DNA from 3 places in the Nocardia arthritidis genome. Region 1 is predicted to be linked to each of the others. Evidence: riboswitches for the same ligand, from Rfam matches in the RefSeq annotation. Region 1 holds a riboswitch; each other region holds the start of a gene.
The links. Region 1 has a riboswitch for S-adenosylmethionine ahead of F5544_RS15375 (amino acid ABC transporter permease). Riboswitches for the same ligand answer to the same signal wherever they lie in the genome.
Positions count from the first base shown of each region.

Region 2: another riboswitch for S-adenosylmethionine. It lies ahead of F5544_RS02155 (aminotransferase class V-fold PLP-dependent enzyme); the one in region 1 lies ahead of F5544_RS15375 (amino acid ABC transporter permease).
Region 3: another riboswitch for S-adenosylmethionine. It lies ahead of F5544_RS06155 (bifunctional o-acetylhomoserine/o-acetylserine sulfhydrylase); the one in region 1 lies ahead of F5544_RS15375 (amino acid ABC transporter permease).

Region 1 is NZ_CP046172.1:3,432,594-3,442,140, forward strand. Features, by position in the region: gene F5544_RS15350 (ABC transporter substrate-binding protein) at 1-205, opposite strand, end outside; gene F5544_RS15355 (LLM class flavin-dependent oxidoreductase) at 202-1,269, opposite strand; gene F5544_RS15360 (GNAT family N-acetyltransferase) at 1,266-1,778, opposite strand; gene F5544_RS15365 (transporter substrate-binding domain-containing protein) at 1,778-2,737, opposite strand; gene F5544_RS15370 (amino acid ABC transporter ATP-binding protein) at 2,756-3,529, opposite strand; gene F5544_RS15375 (amino acid ABC transporter permease) at 3,526-4,506, opposite strand; SAM riboswitch class I at 4,513-4,607, opposite strand; gene F5544_RS15380 (hypothetical protein) at 4,816-5,493, shown strand; gene F5544_RS15385 (VirB8/TrbF family protein) at 5,500-6,282, opposite strand; gene F5544_RS15390 (class I SAM-dependent methyltransferase) at 6,486-7,250, shown strand; gene F5544_RS15395 (glycosyltransferase) at 7,331-8,464, opposite strand; gene F5544_RS15400 (LppM family (lipo)protein) at 8,478-9,218, opposite strand; gene F5544_RS15405 (carotenoid biosynthesis protein) at 9,229-9,547, opposite strand, start outside.
Region 2 is NZ_CP046172.1:458,777-468,323, forward strand. Features, by position in the region: gene F5544_RS02130 (M1 family metallopeptidase) at 1-122, opposite strand, end outside; gene F5544_RS02135 (Pls/PosA family non-ribosomal peptide synthetase) at 122-4,042, opposite strand; gene F5544_RS02140 (MarR family winged helix-turn-helix transcriptional regulator) at 4,201-4,638, opposite strand; gene F5544_RS02145 (DHA2 family efflux MFS transporter permease subunit) at 4,720-6,135, shown strand; gene F5544_RS02150 (LysE family translocator) at 6,139-6,804, opposite strand; SAM riboswitch class IV at 6,891-7,004, shown strand; gene F5544_RS02155 (aminotransferase class V-fold PLP-dependent enzyme) at 7,050-8,369, shown strand; gene F5544_RS02160 (flavin reductase family protein) at 8,380-8,847, opposite strand; gene F5544_RS02165 (YbaK/EbsC family protein) at 8,998-9,474, opposite strand.
Region 3 is NZ_CP046172.1:1,412,697-1,422,243, reverse strand. Features, by position in the region: gene F5544_RS06180 (class I SAM-dependent methyltransferase) at 1-549, opposite strand, end outside; gene F5544_RS06175 (NADP-dependent isocitrate dehydrogenase) at 777-1,994, opposite strand; gene F5544_RS06170 (hypothetical protein) at 2,301-2,582, opposite strand; gene F5544_RS06165 (RNA-guided endonuclease InsQ/TnpB family protein) at 2,628-3,872, opposite strand; gene F5544_RS06160 (hypothetical protein) at 3,937-4,449, shown strand; SAM riboswitch class IV at 4,502-4,613, shown strand; gene F5544_RS06155 (bifunctional o-acetylhomoserine/o-acetylserine sulfhydrylase) at 4,694-6,007, shown strand; gene metX (homoserine O-acetyltransferase MetX) at 6,004-7,167, shown strand; gene F5544_RS06145 (TetR/AcrR family transcriptional regulator) at 7,186-7,857, opposite strand; gene F5544_RS06140 (oxygenase MpaB family protein) at 7,984-8,931, shown strand; gene F5544_RS06135 (winged helix-turn-helix transcriptional regulator) at 8,954-9,376, opposite strand; gene F5544_RS06130 (nitroreductase family protein) at 9,283-9,547, shown strand, end outside.

The DNA.
Region 1 (9,547 bases):
TCACATAGATGGTTTGGTTGGTGCCGCTCTGCGCGGGATCCGAGCAGGTCGGCGCCTGTGACAGCCCATAGCGCAGGGTGCCGCCGGGTTTGGGCGGCCCCGCGTCGGGACCGGGCGCGGCTGGACTGCCGCCGCACCCGGCCAGGGTCGCCGACGTGACGAAAGCGCCTGCGAGAGCGATGATTCGGTGACGGGCACGGATCACGAGACGACTCCGGCCAATTCGGCGCCCGCCAGCGGCCTGCTGGGGATGCGGCGGCGCAGCTCCGGCGCCACCTCGGCCTGGAACAGTTCGAGGCTGCCCCGATAGCGGTCCTCGGTGCGGCCGTCGCGCTCGGCGGACAGGTGGATGATTTCGTGGCCGAACCGTTCGTGGTAGCGGCCGACCTTGTCGATCACCTGTTCCGGACTGCCGACGAGTGCCGAACTGCGCGTGACGAAGTCGTCCAGCGTCTCGAAGACGATCGGCAGCCCGTGTGCGCGCGCCAGCGCCAGTTTCGACTCGAAGATCGGGCGGTAGACGGCAAGCGCCTCCTGTGAGGTGCGGGCCACGTGGAAGCCCGCGGTGCCCGCACCGACCAGTGCGTCGGCCGGGTTGTGCCCATAGTGTTCCCACCGCTCCCGGTAGTGGCGCACCAGCTCGGCGTACGGCTCGATCGGATTGGTGACGTTCGCCGAGAACAGCGGATCACCGTGCCGTGCGGCCAGTTCCACCGAATCCCGGCTCGTGGCGCTGCCGTGCCAGATCCGGATCTTCGGTTGCAGCGGCCGTGGTAATGCCTTGGCCCGCAGCAATTCCGGCCGGAACCGCCCCGACCAGGTCACCTCGGCGCTGTCCCACAGTCGCCGGAACAGTTCGTAGCCTTCGCGATTGCGGTCCCACTGGTCCTCGGTGGTGACGTGGTACAGCTGGGCCTGCGCCGCGCCGTTGCCCTTGCCGATGATGAGCTCGAGCCGTCCGCCCGCGAGGTTGTCCAGCGTCGAGTAATCCTCGAAGGCGCGCACCGGATCCAGCAGGCTCAGCGTGGTGACCGCGGTGAACAGGGTGATCCGCGAGGTCACCGCGGCGATATGGGACAGGATCACCGGCGGCGCGGCGGACAGGAACGGATCCTCGTGCCGCTCACCGACGGCGAATCCGTCGTAGCCGAATTCCTCTGCCAGCCTTGCCTGTTCGACGACGGCGCGGAGCCTTTCCCTGGTGCCGGGCAATTCGCCGGTCACCGGATCGGGCACCCGGGTGACGAGGGTGAACAACAGGAACTTCATGCGAGGGCCCTTACGGATAACAGCTTTTCGAACGGGTGCGGGCCGATTTCCTCGGCGGGAACGGACGGGTCGTACAGCGGGGTGTAACCCGCGGCGCGATACAGCGCGACGGCCTCCGGCTGGCGCGGCCCGGTGGTCAGGTAGATGCGCCGATAGCCGCGCCGCGCGATCTCGGCCTCCAGCCGCTCGAGCACGAAGCGCCCGAGCCCCTGCCTGCGTCGTTCGCGCGCGGTCCAGATCCGTTTCAGCTCGGCGGTTTCCGCGTCGTAGCGCTGGAAGGCGCCGCCCGCGACGGCCGTGCCGTCATGAGTGACCACCAGCAGTGCGCCGTGCGGCGGCGCGAACGCCTCGATGGGGTGCTCCACCAGCGCCGCGTACTGCTCGCCCGCGCTGCGCCCGTAGCGGCTGCTGTACTCCACGGCCAGTTCGGCCAGCAGCGGCGCGGCGAGCGGATCGTCCTGCGGCACCGTGTGCACCCGCAGGTCGTCTCTCGAAAGTTGTTGAGTCATCACAGTTTCTTGGGTAGGCCGGGCGGGTTGATCCTGGACGCGGACAGCGCTTCGCTCTGCAGTCCCCACCGGTCGATGACCTTCTGGTAGAGACCCTGCTGGATGGCGTATTCGATGGCTTTGTGGATCGGGCCGATCAGTCCGTTGTCCTTCTTGGTGAGCACCGCGATTTCGCCCTGCATCGCATCGCCCGCACCGGAAAAGGTGGCCAGTACCTTGGTCTCCTTGGAAACCGTCGAGTGATAGATCGCGGCCGGATTCGGGCCGATGTATCCGTCGATCCGCTGCGACGCCAACGCCAGGTAGTAGTCGCTGGTCTGCTTGTAGTAGGCGATATCGATCGGCGGGAGACCATCCGCGACGTTCTGCTGGTTCCACTTGACCAGCAGCTCCTCCTGATTCGTCCCGGTGCCGACGCCGATTCGCTTGCCCGCCAGGCTCTTGCGGTCCTTGTAGTCGAGCGTGCTCTGCTTGGGCACCTCCAGCGCGACGGTGTCGTTGCGGTAGGTGGCGAAGTCGTACTTCTCCTTGCGTTCCTCGGTCACCGTGACGTTGGAGATGAACGCGTCCGACGCGCCGGAATCGATGCCGACGAAGTTCTGCGTCCAATCGGCCACCTGCGGTTGCGGTTTCAGGCCGAGGATGTCGGCGATCAGCACGGCGAAATCGACCTCGGAGCCGATGACGGTCTTGTCGTCGGTGGCGTAGAAACGCAGCGGCGGCGCGGTGCCGGACGAACCGGTGATGTTGAGCGTGCCGCGATCCCGGATCGCCTGCGGCACTTCGGCGGCGATCGCATCCACCCGCTGTGCGTGCACCCGTCCCGGCTGAGCGGCGGACAGGTCGAAGGTGACCGAGCCCGCGGTCTGCGTTTTGGTGTCCGCGTCGGGATCGTTGGCGCAGCCGGCGATCAGCACGGAGATCGCGGCGGCGACACCGATCAGGGCGGGGAGTTTCATGTGGTACCTGTTCATCGATCAGCGGACACGGGACAGAAAGGCCTGGGTGCGTGGATGTTCCGGGCGGTCGAGCACCGCATCGGGCGGGCCCTGCTCGACGATCGCGCCGTCGTCGAGGAAGACGACCGTGTCGGCGACCTCGCGGGCGAACCCGATCTCGTGGGTGACGATCACCAGCGCGGTGCCGTGGTGGGCCAGCCCGCGGATGACCTCCAGCACCTCGCCGACCAGCTCCGGGTCGAGCGCGGAAGTCGGTTCGTCGAAAAGGATTACCGGCGGCCGCAGCGCCAGCGCCCTGGCGATGGCCACCCGCTGCTGCTGCCCGCCGGACAGCGTGCGCGGGTAGGCGCCGGCCAATTCGCCGATGCCGACCCGATCCAGCAGTTCGCGGGCCTGCGCCTCGACCTCGGCACGCGGCCGTCCCTGCGCGGAAATCGGTGCCAGCGCGACATTTTCGAGCGCGGTGAGATGCGGGAAGAGGTTGAACTGCTGGAAGACGAATCCGATCCGGGAGCGCTGCCTACGCACCTCGCGATCGGACAGCGCGTGTAACTTGTTGCCCCGCAGTCGGTATCCGATCAGTTCGCCGTCGATGCGCACGGTGCCCGCGTCCAGCGGCTCCAGGTGGTTGAGCACTCGCAGGAAGGTGGACTTGCCCGAACCGGACGGCCCGATCACCGCGACCACCTCACCGGGGCGGACCGTGAGATCGATACCGCGCAGAACCTGGTGTGCCCCATACGATTTGTGGATTCCGCGCACCTCGACCGCGGGTATCCGCGCGCCGGTCACCGGGTCGCCCCGCGCGGCACGGCCGAAATGGCGGCGATATCCTGGAATTTGCGCCGCAACCGCTGCAGCGGCGTCGGCGGCGGGGTGCGGTGCGCACCCTTGGCGAAGTGCCGCTCGATGTAGTACTGCGCGATCGACAGCAGCGTGGTGAGCACGATGTACCAGACGGTGGCCACCATGAGCAGCGGCACCACCCGCCCGTTGCGCCCGTAGATCACCTGCACCTGGTAGAAGAGTTCGGCGATGGCCATCACCGAGACGATCGAGGTGCCCTTGAACAGGCTGATCACCTCGTTCGCGGCATTCGGCAGGACCGAGCGCATGGCCTGCGGCAGCACGATGGTGCGGAATTGGCGCAGGCGCGGAAGACCAAGCGCCGCAGCGGCTTCCAGCTGGCCCGCGTCGACGGAGAGGAATCCGGCCCGGATGATCTCGGCCGAGTACGCGGCCTGATGCAGCGCCAGCCCGAGCACCGCCGCGCTGAACCCGCTGATCACCCCGTTCACCTCGAAGCTGAAAAACGAAGGGCCGAACGGGATTCCGACCGAGAGCCGGTGATACAGGTAGGCGATGTTGAACCAGAACAGCAACTGCACGATCAGCGGTATCGACCGGAACGCCCAGACGTAGACCCAGGCGATCACCCGCAGCACCGGATTGTCCGAGAGCCGGGCCACCGCCAACGCGATGCCGAGCAGGAAGCCGAGCACCGTGCCGAGCGCGGTCAGTTCCAGCGTCACCTTCAGCGCCAGCAGCACCGAGCGGGCGGTGAAGTATTTCGCGAAAGTCGGCCAGTCCCAACCGGGATTGGTGATCAGGCCGTGCGCGAACTGGGCGACCAGCAGCAGCGCGACGGCACTGCCGACCCAGCGCCATGGATGCCTGGTGCGCGCGACCGTCGGCGCGTCCGGCCGGTCGGGCGCCTCGGGTCTGCCGTCGGATTCCCCCAATTGCGCGGGGGCGGCGGAGACTGTCATTCGGATCCTCCATCGTTCCTGGCGGAAGCACCCGCACCCGGTGAGCCGGGGGGTTGCTGCGACGTCGGCGAGCCAGGTCTCTCGATCGCTCTGGATGGTGTTACCGACCCCCCGGTACGGTCGCAGGGTCGAGCCCAATGATGATGCGCGGCAACGCAACCCCCGGACAACGGTAGGAATCACGGTGAATCTGGCCCTTGTCCGGGCCGCGCGCCTGCCCGATGATGTGGCAGGCTCGGCCACTCTGTGGGCGGCGACGCGCCGTCGGTAATAGCGGTCGGCTACCGCGGGCGGCGGTACGGTGTGACCGTGTTGCGCCGTTGTCTCGCCCTTGCCGCCGTGCTGGCCGCGCCGCTGATCGCGCTGCCCAGCGCCGCCGCGGACCCGGCCGTCGCGCCGGACGCACGTCAGGAAGCGGCCGCGCCGGGCGATCTGCTGGCCGCCTACCAGGCGTCCATGGACCGGCTGCGCGCCTTCGGCATGGACCCGTTCATCTATCCCACCGCCGCCGCGTTCTGCACCAGCGGCAGCGTGCTCGGCATGTCACCGGCCGTCGGCGTCGCCATGCCGGGCCCGTGGCCGAGGACAACGCTCACCGTGCCCGGCCTCGACCTTTCCGCGGCCAAGGCGGGCCAAACCCTTTTCACCTTCGTGCCGTACGGCATCGGCCGCGACTCCGCGCAGCCGGAGGGGATGCGGGTGGCCTGGATCAATCTCGGCAACGGTCGCAGCGGCATCGCCGACATGGGTCCGCTGTCCGATATCTTCCGCGCCATGGTCCCGGCCTCGGTGCCCGCCGCCGTTCGCCCCGCCGCCGAACGCGCCGTCCGCGACTTCTTCTTCGCGGCCCTGCCCGCGGGCGGCGTTCGAGCGGTCCCGGTCGACACCGGCTCCGGCACCGTCCTCGCGGCCATGTTCGGCACGGTCGACAACGGCGGCGTGCCGTGCTTCTTCCTGCCGACGATCGGCGTGGTCGCCGTGCCCTGACCGTCGTCAGCGGGTTTGGTTCACCTGATCCATCTTGCTCACCAGCCACCGGCCGTCGGACTGCTTCTCCACCGTGACGATGGCGTTGATCTGCTGCGTCGGCTGCGCGCCGGTCGCGTTGGTCACCGCCTGGGCGATGCTGACCAGCACGGTTGCCCGATCACCGTCGAACGATTCGACACCGCAGTGCTTCGCCGCGAGCGTGCTGCTCGTTTTGGCCTGCGTCATCGTCTCCTGCAGCGCCTTCGCGGCGTCCGCGAACGTCTGGCGGAACTCACCCGTCGTCGCCTTTTTCACCGCGGCGAGATACGCGTCGAGCTTGGTGTAGTCGTACGTGCTGATCGCGGTGGCGAAATCACATGTCGCGGTGCGTGCCGCATCCACATCGGCGGCCCGCGCGCGCAACTGATCGGCCGTTCGGTCCGCCGAATCACGTTTGCTCGAGCTCTGCGCCGAGAGCACGACTCCGACCACCACCGCGCCGATAGCGACGACCACCGCCACCGCGGTGGCGACGATCCAACCGATCGGCCGCTTACCCGCCCCAGCAGTCTGCGGGTAACCGGGCATCGGGAACTGACCGTAACCCGGCTGCCCGAATCCGGCCGCCTGCGGACCGTATCCGGGCGCACCCGGCCAACTCCCGGCCGCGGGGGCCGGTGGTTGCGGAATCGTTTGCGGCGGTTGGTTGTCGCCGCCCGCCCACGGCGGCGTCGCGGACGGCCCATGGTTCGGCTGCGCGGCATTCGGATCGGATCCGATCCCGCCCGGATTCTCCGGTGTCGACATGGTTTCCCCTCCCGCGAAGTCCAAAGTTCGCCCATGATATCCACGGCCTCCGGCATCGAGTCACCGGCCATGACCCCTCGGCGAGTCGCCGCCCGATGGGTGCTGTCCGCCATCTGCGCCGGAGTCGCCATCACCGACCGAGCGTCCCTGCCCGCATCGAAAACCCGTTGGTCCAACGGCTTTTTACTGATTGGCTCGACGATATGGATTGGGTGCGCGAGTTCTACTCGACAACCGGCGACTGGTGGGCCGAGGCCGATGCCAGGATCACCGATCGCGACCGGCGTCGCGTCCGTCTTCTGCGCGAATATGGCGCCGCATCGGGCCGGATCCTCGAACTCGGATCCGGATACGGCACCACCGCGCTGGCGACGGCGCGGGCCGGATACGCGGTGACCGCGATCGAGATCAGCGACCGCGCCGACCACACCGACATCTCCGCCCCAGGCCCCGGATCGCTGACGATCCACAAAGCCGACTTCTACACCGTCGATCTCGACGGGTCGTTCGACAGCGTCTGCTACTGGAATGGCTTCGGTGTCGGATCCGATGCCGACCAGCGCAGGCTGTTCGCGCGCCTTGCGGGGGAGTGGTTGCGGCCCAACGGAAAAGCGCTGATCGATGTGTTCAACCCGTTCGTGTGGGCCGCCTGGGACGGTGACGAGGAGGAGCGGAAACCGGACCCCGCCGCGGGCTACCGCCACGAACTGCGCGAGCTCACGCAATTCGATCCGGTCACCTGCACCGCGATCGATACCTGGTGGGAGCCCGCCGATCCGGAGCGCAGGATCAGTCAGCGGCTGCGCTGCTACACGCCCGCCGATTTCGAATTATTGCTCAGCGGAACGGGTTTGACATTGACCGCGATCGTGATCGGCGACCGAGTGCTGCCGCCGGGTCCGCATCCGAGCCTGCGCGCGCTCCTGCACGAGGAGCACGAATATCTCGCGGTGTGCCGAAGGAGCTGATCCGCCGCGAATCTCGACCGTGCCGCCCACGGCCCGGAGACGTTCCAGGACGCTGCCGGTAATCGCCGCAGCACTGGACATCAGGAGGCGAGTCGACGGCCCTTCCACTGCAACCGACCCTGGCGACGGGCTTGCCGGGAGCGGATCCACAGCCGCAGGTAGGCGGCGATCGAGAGTGGATGGGCCAGGGCGGCGAGTACGTCGGCGCGGGTGGGGGTGGCCGCGGATTCGGTGGTGCGGGCCAGGATTCGGCTCGTCACCGCCGCGGCGTAGCCGACGATTCCGGCGCGCCGCACCGAGCCGCGTCCGAAGATCATTGCCAATGGCGGTACCCAATACGCAAGGGCGGCAACCGCGCCGACGGCGATACCGCCGAATACCGTTCCGCCGTACGCGGACCACAACCAGCGCGTGTACCCGTCGTCCACTTCCGCCGCGCCGCGATACATCCGGGTGCGCGCCAACCGTCCGGCCGCGAACAGCTCGGTGCGCAGGCCCGAACGCCGCAGTGCGCGTGCGATATCCAGATCCTCGGTCGGGCTGCCAGCCACCACGGCATGGCCGCCGACGGACCGATAGGCGGAGCCGTCGAACACCAGGAACTGCCCGCAGGCCACCGCGGTCGACGGTCGTAAGCTCCGGTTGGCGAGCGCGATGGGCAGCGTCGACGCCCACGACCAGCACAGCAGCGGCTGCGTCAGCGCCTCGCTGAAGGAGCCGAATTCCTGTCGGGGCCAAGGGGATATCAGCGCGGCACCGCTGCGGCGCAGCGCGCCCGCCGCGCTCGCGACGGCGCCGGGCGCCAGCCGGACATCGGCGTCCAGAAAAATCAGCACCGAGGTATCGGCCGCGGCGGCCAGCCGGGCGCACGCCGCCGCCTTGCCGGTCCAGCCGGGTGGGGGCTCGCCGCCAGCGCGAATCACGGTGAACCGCACGTCATCTCCGATTGAGGTGACGGCGGCGTCCGAGGTGCCGTCGGTGGACCCGTCGTCGAGGATCAGCACCCGCATGCGCGCGACGTCGACCTGCGCGCGCAGATCCGCGATCAAGCCGGGCAGCCGGGTCGCCTCGTCGCGCGCCGGAACGCAGACGGTGATGGGTTCGATCACGGCGGCCGCCGCACCGGACAACCGCCGGACGCCGAGCCGATTACCAAGTGCCACCGCACAACCCGCGAGCGCGATGCCCGCGCCCGCCCGGACGGCCGCGCCGATCACCGGGGCGCGCTCAGCGCCGGGCGCGCTCGCGCCACCATCGCGACAGCGAGATCCGCACCTTCGGATAACCCTGCGGCGGTGCGGGATTGCGATCCATATAGGCCACCGCCGCCACCACGGCGGCGACCGCGAGCGTGATACCGCCGACGATGCCCGCCCATCCGGCGAACGAGCGGGTGTTGGGGTCGGCGTAGCTCACCTCGGCGCGCAGCGTCGACACATCACCGGGCGGCAGCTTCCACGACACGGTGGAATCGTCGTCGCGATTGCCGTTGGTCTTGGCCACCCGGGCCGGGAAGGCGATGGTGAACTGCACGTCCGACCCTTGCGGCGGAACGGATTTCAGGTCGACCCGGCCGTTCATGCTGACCAGATCGCCGGTGCGCTGGAACTGCAGGTTGAACATGCCCTGCGTCTGATCGGAGAGCCCGCCCAGCTGCTGCACCTCGCCGAAGGACAGATCCTCGAAGAACACCTGACTGCCCACGTAGCCGTCCTGCGCGTACTTCTCCACCCGGACCTTCGTCGCGATCGGGTCGGGCGCCTTCAGCTGCGGGCCCTTGTCACCGGGGTTGGCGGGCACCACGGCGGCGACGATCCGGCCGGACACCCGGTCGTTGGAGGAGACGCCCATCGACACCTGCACCCGCAGGCAGCCCGCGAGCACGGGTGCCAGCAATACCGCGAGCAGCAGCGCCGCCGCGACGCGTACGCGCCTGCGCGGCATCCGTTTCACCGGGGCATCGGGCATGGTCGTGAGATCAGGGCTCGGCTGCACGGCTCACATCGTGCCAGGCCGGTCGCCCGGACTGCCACACGACACCGCCGTGCCCGCGCCGGATTCCGGCGAGCAGCAGCGGAATCCCGAGGATGCCCAGCCCGACACCGCCGTACCAGGCGGAATACGGCAGTCCGAGGAAGGCGGCATGCGCCAGCACGGAACCGAGCCAGGTCCACAGGAATACCGCGACCGGCACGCCCGGCATCCCGGCCGGGCGCGGCGAGACCTGCTCGAGCAGGCTCAGCAATCCGGCCATCACCAGAGCGACCGCGAACCAGCCCAGATAATTCGTGTACGGA
Region 2 (9,547 bases), 3.0 Mb from region 1:
GACAACCGATTGCTGGACACCCGGTAGCCGAGTTCGAGCTCGTAGCGGGAGACGCGGTAGCCGCGGTTGCCGTTCTGCGGAAGGTATTCGTCGATCGGCGGCTCGTAGAACTTGTCCGTCATCAAGCCGCCGATCCCGGACCCGTCGGGAACCAGGGCGCGATCGGGTTGCCCCACCAGCGGGTGGACGGGGGCACCGAATCGCCGCGCATGACGAGTGAGGCCGGGCCGATGGTGGCGCCCGCGCCGATACCGGCGGCGGGCAGCGCGACGCAGTGCGGCCCGAGGGTGGCGCCCGGGCCGAGGGTGACGGTGTCCATGGCCATGATGCGGTCGTGGAACAGATGGGTCTGCACCACACAGCCGCGTTCAACGGTCGCGCCGTCGCCGAGTGTCACCAGGTCCGCCTCCGGTAGCCAGTAGGACTCGCACCATACCCCGCGGCCGATCTTGGCGCCGAGTCCGCGCAGCCACAGGTTGAGCAGCGGGGTGCCGGTCGCGGCCCGCGCGAACCACGGTGCGGCAACGGTTTCCACGAAGGTGTCGGCAACCTCGTTGCGCCACACGAAGGAACTCCACAGCGGATGTTCCTCGGCGCCGATCCGCCCGACCAGCAACCATTTCGCGAGTACCGAACTCGCGCCGGCGAGCGCTCCCGCGACCATCAGGACGAGCCCGGACAGCAATCCGGCGGTGAGATAGCCGAATTCGTGTGCGAGCGCGGCGAGCGCGAAAAGCATGCCGAGCCCGATGGCGAAGGTCACCAGCACCGGGATCAACCGGCAGGTCTCCACGATGCCGCGCGCCACCCGCAGTCGCGGCGGTGGGTCGAAAGTTCTTGCCACATCCGCGGTTTCCGAGGCGCGACGCAGTTTGACCGGCGGGCTGCCGAGCCAGGACGATCCGGCCTTGGCCTTCGACGGCGCCGCCGAAAGCACCGCGACCAGACCGTTTTTCGGCACCCGGCGCCCGGGTGCGGTCATACCGGAATTGCCGAGGAATGCGCGCTTGCCGACCTTCGCCTCGCCGATTCGCAGCCAACCGCCGCCGAGTTCGTAACTGGCGATCATGGTGTCGTCGGCGAGGAACGCGCCGTCGGCCACGACGGTGAATTTCGGCAGCAGCAGCACGGTGGATGCCTCGACGCTCTTGCCGATCTTCGCGCCGAGCAGCCGCAGCCACAGCGGGGTGAGCAGGCTGGCGTAGAGCGGGAAAAGGAAGGTGCGCGCGGAATCCAGCAGCCGCTCGGTGGACCAGGCCTGCCAGCCGATCCGGCTGCGCACCGGGTGGTAGCCCTCGCGCAGTCCGATGCTGAACAAGCGCACCGCGATGATGGTGGCCGCCGCGTATACGCCGAGGCTGAGCAGCGTCGCCACCGGCAGCATGGCGAAGGCGCGGCCGAGTCCGCCCGCGAGCGTTCGGGTGTCGCGGATGAACCAGGCGAGGAAGGCGCCGCCCGCGCCGAGCCCGAGGATGGGCATGGCGGCCAGCGCCATCGAGGTGATGCCGAAGATCAGCACCCAGTGCGCCGCCCGTGCCGGGGTTTCGTCGGGCCAACGGTGCTGTGCCCTACCGGTTTTGACGGCCGGTGAGCCGGCCCACTCCTGCTCCGGTTTGATCCGGCCGGAAACCGATGAGCCGGGCGCGATTTCGGCGTTCTTGCCGATTTTGGTGCCGGGCAACAGGATCGAGCGTGCGCCGATGACCGCGCCGGGACCGATGCTGATCCGGCCGAGATGTACCAGGTCGCCATCGATCCAGTAGCCGGACAGGTCGACCTCGGGTTCCACGCTGCAGCCGTCGCCGAGTTCCAGCATGCCGGTGACCGGCGGCAGGGTGTGCAGGTCGACACCCTTGCCGACCTTGGCGCCGAGCGCCCGCGCGAACGGCACCATCCACGGTGCGCCGGAAAGGTTTTCGGCGCCGCTGGCCTCGGATAGCCGGACGGCCGCCCATAGGCGCAGATGCACCGGACCGCCGCGCGGATACGTGCCCGGCTCGACGCCGTGCAGCAGCAGTCGCGAGCCCGCGACGCAGATCGCCATCCGTCCGGGCGGCGAGATGAACAGCGCGAAGGCGAGCAGCGTCCACCACCAGGACAAGTTCGGCAGCCAGGACAGCGCCCCCGACCAGTGCGCGATATTGCCGACGATGGCGAGCCAGGTCAGCCACTGCAGGCCGGTGAGGGTGGCCAACGGGATACCGGCCAGCACCTGAACGAGCTGTGCGCGCAACGGAGTCGGCTCGACGACCCGCTCGGTGACGACGAATGCGGGCTCGCTGTCCTCCAGCAGTTCCACCAGCGCGCCGAGCCGCGGATGGTCGTACACGTCGGCGACGGCGATCTGTGGATAGCGTTCGCGCAGCGCGGTGACCAATTGGGCGGCGGCGAGCGAACCGCCGCCGAGATCGAAGAAATCCACGTCGAGGCCGGTGATTTCGGCGCCGAGGATGGCGTCCCACTGGTCGGCGACCCAGCGGGCCGTGCCGGTGAGGTCGGAGTCGTCGGCGTCGGTGTCGGTGGGCAGCGGCCAGGGCAGCGCATTGCGGTCGACCTTGCCCGAGATGCGGGTCGGCAGTTCGGGAACCACTGCGAGCCTCGGCACCAACGGTGCCGGAAGTTGTTCGGCGAGTTGGGCTCTGGCCTTCTTCAGGTCGAAATCGGGGCCCGCGCCGGTGAGATAGCCGACCAGGATCTTGTTGCCCGCCTTGGTGGTCCGGATCGCCGCGGCCGCGCCGGTGACACCGGGCAGCAGCTGCAGCGCGTTATCGATCTCGCCCAGTTCGATGCGCCTGCCACCGATTTTGATCTGATCGTCGGCGCGGCCGAGGAAGACCAGACCGGCCCGCTCGTTGCGGACCAGATCGCCGCTGCGGTACGCCCGCTCCCAGCCGAGCGACGGTAGCGGGGCGTACTTTTCGGCATCCTTGTCCGGGTCGAGGTAGCGGGCCAGGCCTGCGCCGCCGATCACCAACTCCCCGGATGAGCCCTCCGCCACCGGATTTCCGGCCTGATCGATGACCGCGAGATCCCAGCCGTCCAGCGGCAGCCCGATCCGGATCGGCGAGCCGCCGTCCAGCCGGGCCGCGCATGCCACGACGGTAGCCTCGGTGGGGCCGTAGGTATTCCACACCTCGCGACTCGTATTCCGGTGTCCGGCAAGGCGTTCGGCCAGTTCCGGCGGTACCGCCTCGCCACCGAAGATGAGCAGCCGCACCGAATCCAGCGCCTCGGCGGGCCAGGTGGCGGCCAGCGTCGGCACGGTGGAGACGATGCTGATCTCCCTGCGCACCAGCCAGGGCCCCAGATCGGCTCCGGTGCGCACCAATTCGCGCGGCGCGGGCACCAGGCAGGCGCCGTTGCGCCAGGCCAGCCACATCTCCTCGCAGGAGGCGTCGAAGGCGACCGAGAGCCCGGCGAGCACCCGGTCGCCAGGGCCGATGGGGGCGTCGCGCAGGAAGAGCCCCGCCTCCGCGTCGACGAATGCGGCGGCGTTGCGATGAGTCACCGCAACGCCTTTCGGTGTTCCGGTGGACCCGGAGGTGAAGATGATCCAGGCGTCGTCGGCGGGTGTCGGCAGCGCGCTCCACTGCGAATCGGGTGCGGCGCGGCCCGCGCCCGCGATGGTGGTCTCGATGCCCGCCGCGGTGACTATCGCGGTGACCCTGGCCTCGCCGAAGACCAGCCGGGCCCGCTCCTCCGGATCGTCGGCGTCCACCGGGACGTAGGCCGCGCCCGCGTACAGGACGGCGAGGATGGTGATGTAGAGCTCGCGGTGGCCGGACGGCATGCGCACCCCGACCCGGTCGCCCGGCCGCACGCCGGCCGCGGTGAGCCGGGCGAGTGTCGCCTCGATCTCGATGACCAGCTCGAGGTAGGTGAGTGCGGCGCGGCCGTCGTCGATGGCCGGTGCGTCGGGATGGGTTTGCGCGGTGGCGGTCAGGATGTCGACGAGGGTGCGGGCGGGCGCCGCCAGCGCGGCGCGGCGCAGCGGATCCCGCGCCGGGGGCGCGGCCGCCGCCGGATCTGCCGAGTGCAGCATCACGTCCTGTCCACCTCTCATAGACCTGCCCGGTGCTCTATCCGTTGTTGCATGGTGGGGTTACCAGTCGGCAAACAGTGCGCCGACCAGGAATCAACGGTACTCGGGGCAATGGTCGTTTGCCGTTCACCGAGACTGAGGTCGCATTCGATAGCGCGCTAAGCCCGCGGTGGCACCTCGTCCTCGCCGATTGCCTTGAGCGCCAGGCGTAGCAGGGTGCGTCGCTCGTCCGCGTCCAGTCGGTGGAGCACCCGGTCGGTGGCCTGTTGGACCTGCTCGTCGACGCGGCGGCGCTCGGCGCGGCCCGCCGCGGTGATGGACAGGCAGTTCTTGCGGCGATCGCCCGGGTCGCGGGTGCGCACGACGAATCCGTCCTTCTCCAGGCCGTCGATGATGCGAACGACCTCGCTGCGATCGATCTGCAATGTGGTGGCTACCTGTTGCTGGGAGAGATCGGTGAACTCCTCGAGACAGACGAGCACCCAGTGTTCACGCAGTGACGCATCGATTTCGGCATGGACGGCCCGGTGCAGCTTGCCGAAGACGTAGGTCGGGAAGCGCAGCAGGCCGCGGGGGTGCAGCTGGTCGGCGGACATAAGGGGATTCTATCTATTGTTGGGCAGCAAGATTGTTGATAACCTCCGCAATTGTAGTTGCCTACGAATAGTGGAGGATCCATGTCGGATACCAGGACGGCGGCAGGGGCCGCCGTGCTTGCGCCCGAAACCATTCCGGCATCGGTGTGGAAGGTGGCGGGGGTTGTCGTCTTCGGTGCGTTGATGGGCATGCTCGACACCTCGCTCGTGAATGTCGGGCTCGGTACCATTGCTGCGAAACTAGGTGCGACGCTTGATGTTTCGCAGTGGATTGCCAGCGCCTACCTGCTCGCGCTCGCGGTCTCGCTGCCGCTGGTCGGCTGGCTCGGACGCCGGTTCGGGATGAGTAGGGTCTGGATCGGTGCGCTGATCGGTTTCAGCGTCACCTCCGGGCTGTGCGCGCTCGCGCCGAATATCGGCTGGCTCATCGCATTACGCATCGCACAGGGGCTGGCCGCCGGATTGCTGGTGCCCGCGGGACAGGCCATCATCGGGCAGGTCGCCGGACCGCACCGGCTGGGCCGGGTGATGAGCGTGGTGGGCGTCGCGGTGGTGGCGGCCCCGGCTGTCGGGCCGACCATCGGCGGCGTCATGTTGGCCCATTTGGCTTGGCAGTGGCTGTTTTTGATCAATATCCCATTCGGCATCGTCGCCTTCGTCCTCGCCATGCGCATGCTGCCCGCGAGTGAAAAGGCTGATGAAGTGGCGTCGTTCGATGCCATCGGGTTCACGCTGATCGGCGGCGGGTTGTCGCTGCTCGTGTACGGACTCGGCGAATTCGGCAGCCGCGGTGGGCTTTCCGCCTCACAGGTGTGGATTCCGCTGGTGGTCGGCGCGCTCGCGCTGGGCGGGTTCATCCTGCGCTCGGTGCGCGGTGTCGGCTCGCTGCTCGACCTGACGGTGTTCGGCAGCAGGGTATTCGGCGCGGCGAATGTCGCCAATCTGTTCGCGGGTGCGTCGCTGTTCGGCTCGATGCTGTTGCTGCCGTTGTACTTTCAGCTGCTACATGGGCAAGGCATTGTGGCGACCGGTCTTTCGCTGTTCACCTTCGGGCTGGGCGGCATCATCGCGCTGCCGATCGCGGGCAGGCTCACCGATCGGTACGGCGGCGGTGTCGTCGCGGTCGCGGGCAATGTGCTGAATCTGCTGGCGACGCTGCCGTTCGCGATCGGGGACGCCACCATGAGCCTGGTGCTGGTGCAGGTGTTGCTGCTCATTCGCGGAATTGCCACCGGCCTGACCGGAATGCCGGTGACCACCGCGGCGTACGCGGCGGTGCGCAGGGATCAGTTGCCGGATGCGGCGTCGGTGGTGAATATCACGCAGCGGGTGGGCGGTTCGATCGGCTCCGCGCTGTTCGCGGTGGTGCTCTACCGGGCTGGTACCTCGGTGGCGACCGGATTCCAGCATGCGTTCTGGTGGCTGACCGGTGCGCTGGTGGTCGCGCTCATCGCATCTATCATCCTGTGGCGCACGGAGATCGGTAGTCGACGCTGATCGTCAGGCCAGCGCGGACGCCGCGGTGCCGATGCCGAGTACGGCGAGGACGCCCGCGGCGATCTGCTCGAGCCGGTCGCGCACGGAAGGGCGGCGCAGCAGCGCGACCGCGGTCGCGGCGGCCAGCGCGAGCAGCACCTGCTCCGTCGCCGCGACGGAACATTCGATCGCCCCGAGTGCCAGGGTGTTGCCGAAGGTCACTTCGGTCAGGAACTGCGGCAGCACCGCGAGGTAGAAGAGCCCGACCTTCGGGTTGAGCATGCACGAGAGCACCCCGGCGACGAAGGCGCCGCGCACCGTTGGCGGACGGCTCGGCCGCGCGGTGCCGTTCGTATCCGATTCCGAAGTGTCCGAGGCGAATTCGGCTTGCCGATACGATCGTTGCCGCCGCTGGGCCAGCAGTGCTCGAATGCCCAGATACAGCAGGTAGATTCCGCCGATCACCTTCAGCGCCCGGTAGGCCGTCGCGGATTCCTCGAGCAGCGTCGCGACACCCGCCGCGACGACGACGGCCCACAGCATCCCGCCGAGTGCGGAGCCGAGCGCGGCGGCAATGCCGGGACGTGCGCTGACGATCGAAAAGCGCAGCACCAGAAAGGAATCCGGGCCGGGGACGATCGAGAGCAGGATGCATACGCCGATAAATCCGGCCAGCAGCGAAACGGTCACCCCTCGATGTCACTCCAGAACGTCCGATTTGGCAACGGAGTAACGGGGTTGACAGCCGCCGTAGGCGTCTGCCAATCTCTGAATCAGGTCATGAGTGCCAGCGCAAAGCCCCGGCTTGCTGGCCGGCAACCCTCCTCCGCGGTGGGGTGCTCCGGGTGACGACCGGGCCGCAGCCCGACCGGGCGCGGCAAGCGCGGACTCGTCGATTCCCGATTGCGAGTCCCTGAACCGATGGGATGACGTCAATGACCGCTGTGATCGATCCGAGCTGTGCCCCGCTGGCCCAGGTGTCCGGCTCCGAGCTCCGCGTTCCGCTGGTGCAGGGCGGGACCACCACGTACGCCAACTTCGACTACGCCGCGAGCGCCCCGGCATTGGCGCAGGTGACGGCGCGAATCGAGCAGCTGCTGCCGTTCTACGCGAGCGTGCACCGCGGCGCGGGCTACGCCTCCCGCATCTCGACCGAATGCTATGAGGCGGCCCGTGGCTCGGTGTCCCGCTTCCTGGACACCGCCGACGACCAGGTGGTGGTGTTCACCCGCAATACGACCGATTCGCTGAACCTGCTGGCCTCCTGCGTACCGGGCGACACGGTAGTGCTGGATATCGAACATCACGCCAATTTCCTGCCGTGGACCCGGCACGGCAGGCGGGTGGTTCAGGCCGCCGACACCGTCGAGGAGACCGTGCGGCGCATCGTCGGCGAATTGTGCAGCAAGCCCGCGGCATTGCTGGCCGTCACCGGCGCATCCAATGTCACCGGCGAGGTGCTGCCGCTGGAGCGGTTGGCCGCCATCGCGCACCAGTGCGGCGCGCGGATACTCGTCGATGCCGCCCAGCTCGCGCCGCACCGTCGAATCAGCTTGCGCGACAGTGGAATCGACTACCTGGCCTTTTCCGGGCACAAGCTGTACGCCCCGTTCGGGGCCGGGGTGCTGGTGGGCAGGCGCGATTGGCTCGATGCCGCACAGCCGTATCTGGCCGGTGGCGGCGCGGTGCGCGAGGTGACCACGGAGACGGCCGAATGGGCGCCCGCACCGCAGCGGCACGAGGCCGGTTCGCCGAATGTGCTCGGCGCCGCCGCGCTGGCCGCCGCCTGTGACGCGCTCTGTGCCATCGATGCCGACGCGCTCGCCGCCCACGAACATCGACTCGCCGACCGGCTGCGCGACGGGCTCGCCGCCATTCCCGGTGTGCGGTTGCTGAATATCTGGGCCGACAGCACCGAGAGCGTCGGCATCGTCGCGTTCACCGTCGACGGCTTCGTGCCCGGTCACGTCGCCGCGTATCTTTCGGCCGAATACGGTATCGGCGTGCGCGACGGTCGCTTCTGCGCCCATCCGCTGCTCGCCCGCCTCGGCCTGGACGGCGCGTTGCGCGCCAGCATCGGGCTCGGCACCACCGCCGCCGATGTCGACCGGCTGATCGGCGCGATCGCCGCGCTGGTCGAATCCGGCACCACCTGGAATTACGCGACCACCAACGGCCTGTGGAATCCCACGCCGGAGACCCGTCCGTTCGATACCGACAGCGCGGACGGCGCCGCGCCCTGCCTGGTCGGCTGAGCCGAATTCCTCAGTTGCCCAACGGAGTCGGCCGGTAGTAACGGCCGTTGTAATAGAGCAGCGGTGCCGCGGCGGGCTTTTCGTCGGTGTTGTCGTGCACCCGGGTGACCAGACCGACGACGAAGGTGTGATCCCCGATCGGGATGAGTTGCGCGACGGTGGCGCGCACCCAGATCGGGGTGCCGTGCAGCACCGGCTCACCGGTTTCCAGACTGGTCCACAGCGAGCTGTCGGTGAAGCGCTCCTCGGCGGTCCTGGCGAAACGCTGCGCCAGATGCCGTTGATGCTCGCCCAGGAAATGGATGACGACCGATTCGGCCGAACGCATCGCTTCGATGCTCGACGACGTGTGCGCGATATTGAACGAGACGAGCGGTGGCTCCAGCGATAGCGAGGCGAACGACGTCGCGGTGAAGCCGATCGGGCCGCCGGGCGAGGTGAGGGTGACAACGGTGACCCCGGCCGGATAGTGCCGCATCGATGCCCGGTATTGCTCGGCGGTGATACCGCTCAGATCATCGGGGATCGGCGGTATGTGGATGCCCGTATCGGGCGGCGGTGCATCGTTCACATGACGAAACTACGCCCGGCCGGGTCGATCGGTTCGGAACACGGCCTGGCCTGTGATTCAGTCCACGTCGATCGGCAGGCCCGCGGTGATCCGGACCAGTTCGTGAAAGGACGTGCGGAACACGGTATTCGGATGTCCGGCCGCGGCCCACACCTCGCGATGCCTTGATAGCTCGTTATCCACCCACGTAGGCAGGTTGGTGGGATGGCCGACGGGGGCGACGCCGCCGATCGGCTGCCCGGTGACCTCCTGCACCATCTCGGCGGGCGCCCGTTTCAACGTGCCTTCTAGGCGTTTTCCGGTGTTGTCCAGATCCACCTGGTGCGCACCGGAAACCAGTAGCAGCACCGGATCCTCGTCGAGCAGGAATACCAGTGATTTGGTGATGGCCCCGACCTCGATCCCCAGCGCACGCGCGGCATCCGCCGCGGTGTGCGTCGGGTTCGGTTGGTTCACGATGACACCGTGATGCCCGCGGGCGATGAGGGTATCGGAGACCCGGCATGCGACCGGTGGTAACGACGACCTGCGCATGGCACCAGGTTAGAGCGATTGCGGGCGATACGCCGGAGAATTCGGGTACTCCGGTTAACCCGTTGCGGTACCA
Region 3 (9,547 bases), 2.0 Mb from region 1:
GACATGTTCGGGATCGCCCCACAGCCGCACCGGCAGCGCATCGGGCGCGGGCGGATCGTAATGGGCCAACGTGGCAAGGATTTCGCAGACCCACGAGCGCCGGGTCCAGCAAATCATCCCGATGGTGCCGCCGGGTTTGGTCACCCGGATCAACTCGTCGGCGACGTCCTGATGGCGTGGCGCGAAGATCGCGCCGACCGAGGAGGTCACCACGTCGAAGGTGTGATCGGAGAAGGGCAGCCGCTGAGCATCACCGCGCACCCAATCGAGCCGGGCGCCGCGGGCCGCCGCCTCCGCACGACCGGCCGCGAAATTCTCGGTGGTGATATCCGAGGCGATCACCTCCGCGCCGGTGAGTGCCGCCGGAATCGCGGTATTGCCGGTCCCCGCACCGACATCGAGCACCCGCAGGCCCGGCCGGATATCGCAGGCGGCAACCAATTTCGGGCCGAAATCCCAGAGTGCCATCTTGGCGAATCGGTGATAGTCGCCGAGCGCCCATTCCGAACTGATCGGCGCGCTGTCGCCGCCGTCGTACGCGATCACCATGGCACTGTTCCTCCGGCTAGACGGGTATGAAACGTTGCACACTGCCATTGTCGAACCGGTTTGCCAGAAGGTCGCTGTGATCTGCGCCGCACCGGAAAACAGCTCGGGCACCCGTCCCACCATGCGGTGGTACGAGTGCCCGTGTCCGTCGCCCGGCGCCGGGCGAATCCCAGCGCCGGGGTATTACTCGGCTCTGCGCAGTTAGCGGACAGCGCGGCCGACTTAGCTCAGCGCAGAGCGCGAGCCAGGTTCGCGTCGAGCGCGGAGAGGAATTCCTCGGTGGTGAGGTAGCCCTGATCGCCGCCGACCAGCAGCGCCAGGTCCTTGGTCATCTGGCCGCCCTCGACGGTCTTGATGACGACGTCCTCCAGCGTCTGCGCGAAGCCGATCACCTCGGGGGTGTTATCCAGCTTGCCGCGATGCTCGAGGCCGCGGGTCCAGGCGAAGATCGACGCGATCGGGTTGGTCGAGGTCGGCTTGCCCTGCTGGTGCTGGCGGTAGTGCCGGGTGACGGTGCCGTGCGCGGCCTCCGCCTCACAGGTCTTGCCGTCCGGGGTGAGCAGCACCGAAGTCATCAGGCCGAGCGAGCCGAAGCCCTGCGCGACGGTGTCGGACTGCACGTCGCCGTCGTAGTTCTTGCACGCCCAGACGTAACCGCCCTCCCACTTCATGGAGGAGGCGACCATATCGTCGATGAGACGGTGCTCGTAGGTGAGGCCCGCCGCGTCGAACTGGGTCTTGAACTCGGCGTCGAAGATGTCCTGGAAGGTGTCCTTGAACATGCCGTCGTACGCCTTGAGGATGGTGTTCTTCGTGGAGAGGTACACCGGGTAGTTCTGCTGCAGGCCGTAGTTGAACGACGCCCGCGCGAAGTCCTCGATCGACTTCTTGAAGTTGTACATGCCGAGCACGACGCCGCCGTCCTCGGGGATCTTCACGACCTCGTGGACGATCGGCTCGCTGCCGTCCTCCGGGGTGAAGGTCAGGGTGACGGTGCCCGCCTGGTGCACCTTGAAGTCGGTGGCGCGGTACTGGTCGCCGAAGGCGTGGCGGCCGATGATGATCGGCTTGGTCCAGCCGGGAACCAGTCGCGGAACGTTGGAGATGATGATCGGCGCGCGGAAAATGGTGCCGCCGAGAATGTTGCGGACGGTGCCGTTCGGCGACTTCCACATCTTCTTGAGGCCGAATTCCTTGACCCGGGCCTCGTCCGGGGTGATGGTGGCGCACTTGACGCCGACGCCGTGCTGCTTGATGGCGTTGGCCGCGTCGATGGTGACCTGGTCGTCTGTCTTGTCGCGGTATTCGATACCGAGGTCGTAGTACTCGAGGTTCACGTCGAGATACGGGTGGATCAGCTTGTCCTTGATGAACTGCCAGATGATCCGAGTCATCTCGTCGCCGTCTAGTTCTACGACGGTGCCTTCAACCTTGATCTTGGACATGGATCTTCGTGTCCTCCTAGGATGGTGCCCTCATTGCACGGCCAGGCGAACACGCTTGTGAGCGGACCCCAGCTGTTCAACAGACAACGTATATGCCCCGCGTTGTCCGCGGGACGCGTGGTGCAAACAAGACAAGCGTACTGCTGCCGATGATCTCGGTGTGCGGGTGCCCCCACGAGTGACGGACACCACCCAGGCTACCGATTGGTACGCGGGACCGGCACCCGCGCGACCAGCAAGGACCCGTAAACGCGGCAATCCGCGTGCCGCATCGCACATTTCGATGCGGCACGCGAAACCGTGCGCTCAGACCCCGACCGCGACCAGTTGCTCGGCGTCGCCCTCGATCAGATTCCGCGGCCGGTCCCTGATCATCAGCGCGATGACCGGGATGGCGGCGACGAAGAATCCGGCGCCGATGTAGAACGCCACGTCGTAGCTGTGAATCGCGGCACGCGCGAACAGGTTGTCCAGCCCCTGATGCCCGGTCAGGTAACTCTTCTGCGCCTGCACCGCGATGGTGGTGAGCAGCGCGGTGCCGACCGCGCCGCCCACCTGCTGCCCGGCGTTCAGCAGCGCGCTCGCCACACCCGAATCCTTCGCCTCGACCTGGTGCCGTGGCCCAGCCCAGCGTCACCTGGAAGTATTGGCTTCCTCCCCGGCCCGAAGACCGGAGATTCCTACCAGGGTCACGCGACCCTCTCGGCGGGTTCCTGCTTCATCGGGCGGTGCCGCCATCACTGTCGGGCTTATCCGCTCTCCACAGGCGTTTAACCTCTCCGCCTGCCCGGCGGCGAGGATGTTCTTAGCAGCATTCAAATCGCGGTCGTGGGCGGCTCCGCACGTACACATCCAAGATCGAACACTCAACAACTTTGCTCCATTACGCGCCCCGCAGGTCGAACAAAGTTGAGTCGACGGATACCAGCGATTGATTCGGCTGAAATGCCGCCCGAACCTAGCAGCCTTGCTTTCCAACATTCGGATGAAGATCGACCAACCAGCATCGTTCACCGACTTGGCCAGACGAGTGCGCGCCAACCCCTTCACACACAAATCCTCGACATATACCGCTTGGTTTTCGCGGATGATCGCCGTGGACTGCTTGTGCGCGAAATCTCGGCGCGCATCAGCGACCTTAGCGTGCAGTTTGGCCATTCTGACGCGGGCTTTTGCCCGATTTTTGCTGCCCCTCTGTTTACGGGCCAGCGCCCGCTGTACTCGGCTAATTCTGCGTTCACAGTTACGCAAGGTTCGCGGGTTGTCGATCACATTTCCGTTCGACAAGACCGCGAATCGTATCAACCCCAAGTCGATACCAACTTCTGAGCTCGAAGTCGGCAACGGGGTTGTCACCATTTCTACTACGAAAGAGGCGAAGTACCGACCCGATGCGTCTTTGACTACCGTGACGGACGATGGAGCCGATGGCAGTTGCCTCGACCAGGCGACCCGTACGTCCCCGATCTTCGGCAGCCGAAGTTTGCCTCCGGCCGTGATGAGAAAGCGAGCATTGCGGGTGAATCGGATCGACTGCCGATTGTTTCGACGCGATCGGTATCGAGGGGCAGAGACACATGTGCCCTTACGTTTCCCTGCGAGGGAAGCAAAGAAGTTGCGGTACGCCGCGTTCAGATCCGCCAACGCCTGTTGAAGCACAACGCTCGACACATCGTTCAGCCATGCTCGATCCGGCCTCTTCTTCGCGAGGGTTAGCGCCTTCGACAACTCCTTGTCGGTCATGTGCCGCCCGGCTTCATAGGCATGCTTCCGGGCAGTCAATGCATCGTTGAATACAACTCGCGCGCAACCGAACGCTCGCGCCAAAGCAGCTTGCTGGCCCGAGGTTGGATAGAGGCGGAAGTTGTACCGCAGCACATCGCAATCATCACACAGAGGTCCGACAAGAAATCCGTTTCGTCAGTAGACACAGCCAATATCGTTGGCGCACAACGACAACTACGGCAGGTATAGCAAAGAGGACATCGTGCTCGCCACCGTCCTCGATTTCGGCACCGAGGTGGCCGAGGCCCTGCGCGGCCTGCCGGTCCGCGGCAACGAACTGGAATCGCTGTGCGAGGCGTTCCTACAGGTGGTCGACGCCGCGGCGGCCGGCGGCGGCCCTGTTCCGTTCGAGCAGTTCCAGCAGCTGCAGCGAATCATCCGCGACGCACCGTCGGTCGCCGCGCGGCAGCGCGAGATGTCCGACACGAAGAACGTCATGCTGGCCACCGCGCTCGCCGAGCGGCTCGGCACCACGCCGGACAGCATCACCGTCCGGCTCGTGCTGAACACCTGGCAAGTCATCGGCCAACTGTCCATGGAACAGTCCAACGAGGCGGTGCTCAACGGCGACCTGCAGGTCGCGGCCCGCGCCGCCCGCGACCGGCTCACCGAGACCTACAACGAATTCGTGCGCACGTGCGCGGGGGCGCGGTCGGTCGAATCGCTGTGACATAAACCATCGATTTCGATCGGCGCGCGTTCGCCGGTTACCATGTGCGTCAGGTCATGAGTACCAGCGCCAAGCCCCGGCTCGCTGGTCGGCAACCCTCCAGCTGCGGTGGGGTGCTCCGGGTGATGACCGGGCTCCCGAAAGTCGGGAAGCAAGCGCGCTGTCAGGAGGTCATCCCTATGTGTTGTCGCTGTCGTCTGCGCATCCCCCAAAGACCCCCTGGCACAACATCTTCGGAGTAGTCATGACCGTCATCGACCCCACCGCCTGGTCGTTCGAAACCAAGCAGATCCACGCGGGCCAGTCCCCCGAGGACACCACCGGCGCCCGCGCCCTGCCGATCTACCAGACCACCTCGTACGTCTTCCGCGACACCGATCACGCGGCCGCGCTGTTCGGGCTGAGCGAGCCGGGCAATATCTACACCCGCATCATGAATCCCACTCAGGACGCGGTCGAGCAGCGCATCGCGGCGCTGGAGGGCGGCGTCGCCGCGCTGCTGCTGGCGTCCGGACAGGCCGCGGAGACCTACGCGATCCTGAACCTGGCCGGGGCGGGCGATCACATCGTGTCCAGCCCGCACCTCTACGGCGGCACCTACAACCTCTTCCACTACTCGCTGCCCAAGCTCGGCATCGAGGTCTCGTTCGTCGACGACCCCGACGACCTGGCCCAGTGGCAGGCGGCGGTCCGGCCGAACACCAAGGCGCTCTACGGCGAAACGATCGCCAACCCGAGCAGTTCGGTGCTCGACATCCCCGGCATCGCGCAGGTCGCGCACGCCGCGGGGCTGCCGCTGATCGTCGACAACACGGTCGCGACCCCGTACCTGATCCAGCCGCTGGCGCACGGCGCCGACATCGTCGTGCACTCGGCGACCAAATACCTGGGCGGGCACGGCGCCGCCATCGCCGGCGTGATCGTCGACGGCGGCACCTTCGACTGGACGGTCCGCGACGCCGACGGCGCGCCCCGCTACCCCGGCTTCACCACCCCCGACCCGAGCTACCACGGCGTGGTCTTCGCCGATCTCGGCGCGCCCGCCTTCGCGCTCAAGGCCCGGGTGCAGCTGCTGCGCGATCTCGGTGCCGCGGTGTCGCCGTTCAACGCATTCCTGATCAGCCAGGGCCTCGAGACATTGAGCCTGCGGGTCGAACGGCATGTCGCGAACGCGAAGGCGGTCGCCGAATTCCTCTCGACCCACCCGGCGGTCGAGCGGGTCTTCTACGCGGGGCTGCCGAGCTCACCGTGGTATGAAATCGGCCGGAAGATTGCCCCTAAAGGTGTGGGGGCGATCGTCGCATTCGAGCTAAAAGGTGGCGTAGACGCAGGTAAGCGCTTCGTCGAGGCGCTCGTGCTGCATTCGCACGTGGCTAATATCGGTGATGTGCGATCTTTGGTCATTCATCCCGCGTCGACCACGCACTCGCAGTTGACGCCGGAGCAGCAGCTCGCCGCGGGCGTCACACCGGGCCTCGTGCGCCTGGCGGTGGGTATCGAAGGCATCGACGACATACTCGCCGACCTGCGCGCCGGTTTCACGGCGGCGACGACGTGACCGTGGAGATCGAACCGAGTGCGTTGCGCGTTTCGGGGGTGGCGCTGCCGCCCCCGAACGGGGAGCTCGGCATCATTCCGATCGGCGACGTACGCCTGGAGAGCGGTGTGGTGCTGCCGGATGTCCATCTGGCCGTGCAGCGCTGGGGCACGCTCTCGGCGGCACTGGACAACGTGGTACTGGTCGAGCACGCGCTCACCGGCGACTCGCACGTCGTCGGCTCGCCGGACGATATCCACCCGCTGCCGGGTTGGTGGGATGGCATGGTCGGTCCGGGCGCGCCGCTGGACACCGACGAATGGTGCGTCATCGCGACCAACGTGCTCGGCGGCTGTAAGGGCAGCACCGGGCCCTCCTCCCTGGCGCCGGACGGAAGGCCTTGGGGCGCAAGGTTTCCCGAGATCTCCATCCGCGACCAGGTGACCGCCGAGGCGCAGTTGTTCGATCTGCTCGGCATCTCCGGGCTGGCCGCCGTCGTCGGCGGTTCGATGGGCGGCATGCGGGTGCTGGAGTGGATGACCGGCGCGCCGTCGCGCGTCGGCGCGGCGCTGGTGCTCGCCGTCGGAGCCCGCGCCACCGCCGACCAAATCGGTACCCAGACAACGCAAATCGCGGCGATCAAGGCCGATCCGGACTGGCAGGGCGGCGACTACCACGACACCGATCGCGCCCCGATGACCGGCATGGGTCTGGCCCGCCGCATCGCGCACCTCACCTACCGCACCGAGGCCGAACTCGATCATCGCTTCGAGAACCGGGCGCAGGGCGCGGAGGATCCGTGGAACGGCGGCCGCTACGCGGTGCAGAGCTATCTGGAGCACCAGGCCGAAAAGCTTTGCAACCGTTTCGATCCCGCCACCTACGTACTGCTCACCGAGGCGATGAACCGGCACGACGTCGGGCGCGGCCGCGGCGGTATCGCCGCGGCGCTCGCGGCCACCCCCGTCCCGTGTGTCGTCGGCGGCGTCGACTCCGACCGCCTGTACCCGCTGCACACCCAGCAGGAACTGGCCGATCTACTACCGGGTTGCGAAGGGCTCGAGGTGGTCCACTCCCGCGACGGGCACGACGGATTCCTCACCGAGGCGGCGGCTGTCTCGAAACTCCTCACGGAGACAATGCGTTTGGCGCGGTTGCATCGGGGTGGCCGAAACGGCTGAGCGGCGGCCTGCCGAAGCTCAAGAGCCGGGCTGGATTTGGCCCGCCAACAGGCCGACGATGGACTGGACGAAGGCCTCCAGCCGTTCTCGCGGATAGGTTTCGGGATCGCTGACGGCCATGCGGCCCAGCATTTCGGCGACGGTGAGCAGCGAGTCGGTGACCAGTTCGGAATCCATTGCGGCCCAGCGGGGGTCGACGGCGAAACCCATGCGGACCAGCGCTTCGGCCTGGTCGAAGATGCCGGCGCGGGAGCTGCGGATGGCCTCGCGGAATTCGGCGGGCGCGCTGCCGGGACCGGCGAGGATGAGCCGCCAGCGGGTCGGATTCTCCAGTGCCACACCGACGAACGCCTCGACGGTGGCGGAGGCGGCGATGATCGGGTCGGCGCCCATCAGGTTCGTCGGCAGGGTTTCGGCGACCTGCTCGAGGCCGCGTTCGCGCTCCCGTTCCAGCAGGGCCGCAACCAATTCCGCGCGGGTCTTGAAGACGGTGTACAGCACCGGTTTTCCGACGCCCGCCTGCTGTGCGACCGCTTCCATGCTCAGCTCGTGCAATTCCATCCGGCCGAGGACTTCGAAGGCGGCGTCGAGGAGTTGGGCGCGACGCTGTTCGGGTGGCAGGCGTGGCGCGTAGCGCCGTCGCGGCCGGTCCGCCGCGCGTGATGTGGTCACCACCGATTCACCTCCCATCGCCCATCCTGTCAGCCGGGTTCCCGATAACAAATCCTACGCGACCGTTGTATTCATTACGGGTAATTGCTACGGTTGCGTTGTATTCGCTGTTTCGTTCGGCGACCGCTGCAAAGGAGCAGGTAGATGAGCTTCGATCCGACCACCCTCCGCCGGGACGACTACGGATTCTTCGGCCCGGACTCGCCGAGCTGGAAGATATGGACCGCGCCCACCGCGGTGATCGGGTTCCAGCGCGCGGTGGTCCTGGAACACTTCGATCCGTTCCTGACCGCGGCCGTCGCCGACTCGCGTGGCATCTACACAGATCCGCGCAGCCGCCTGGACAACACCTTCGCCTACTTCCTGCTCGTCGCGATCGCCGACGGCCGCACCGCGATCCAGGCCTCCGAACATCTGATGCGGGTGCACGCCAAGATGACCGGCATCGAACCGATCAGCGGCCAGCGCTACAGCGCCAACAGCCCGGAAACCCAGCTGTGGATCCACATCACCGGCTGGCATTCGGTGCTCAAGGCATACGAGGTGTTCGGCCCCGGGCCGCTGAGCCCCGAAGAGGAGAGCCGCTACTGGGCCGAATGCGCGATCGCCGCCGAATTGCAGACGTGCAAGCCGGAGGATGTGCCCCGCTCCCGGGACGAGGTTCGCGAGTATTTCGCGAAAGTCCGTCCGCGCCTTTGCAGTTCGGAGCGCGCCGAGGAGGGCATGCACCATCTGCTGTGGACGTCGCCGCGCAACGGCGCCGGGCTGAGCTACGCGCTCGGCAGCAGGCTGCTCTCGCTGGCTTCCGTTGCCACACTGCCGAAATGGATGCGCAAGCTGGGCCACTTCGACCGGCCCGGCATCGTCGATCTCGCGGTACGGATTCCGGCGCGGATCATCGTGTGGCTGTCCAGCCGGTTCAACTCGTTCGGGTTGATCAAGTCGGCGCCCTACATCGCGCCGATGGCTGGGCAGATCCTGGAACAGCACCTGAAGATGGAACCGCCGACGCGTCAGGAGACCATCACACCCGCGCAGGCGCGGCAGCTGTACGGAACGCACGGATCGCGCGCGGTATCCGCGGTGAGCTGAACCTCGTTGCGCGGCAATAGTTCTAGGACTCCGCCGCCGCGCGGCGAGCCGCCTCGATCTCGTTGATATTCGTCTCTATCCACTCGCGAAGGGCCGCGATGGGGACGCGCAGACCGTGGCCGAGCTCGGTGAGGGCGTATTCGACCCGCGGCGGTACGGTGGGATGCACTGTGCGCGTTACGAATCCGTCCACCTCCAACTGACGCAGCGTCTGCGTGAGCATCTTCTGCGATACGCCGTCGATGCGGCGATGCAGATCGGTATAGCGCATGACGCCCTCGGCGAGCGCGTCGACGATCAGCACCGTCCATTTGCCCGCGACGTGGTCGAGAATCTGGCGAGTGGGGCATTTTGGCCCGAAAGGCGCTGTCGGAGGCCGCTTTCGGACAATCCCAGCCGCTGGAGGCGCCGGTGGTGCTGGTCTTCGTCGCCGATCTGGCGGCATGGCAGGCGAGCAACTCCGATATCGCGGAGCTGGCCGGGCGCAACGGCGCATGGAACGCCGAATTCACCGCGCTGTTCGAATCGCGGGCGGAATTCCACGCGCTGCGCGAACGCGGCCTGCTCCGGGAGAACGCGGTGAAAAACGCCATGATCGCGGCCACCTACAGCATGC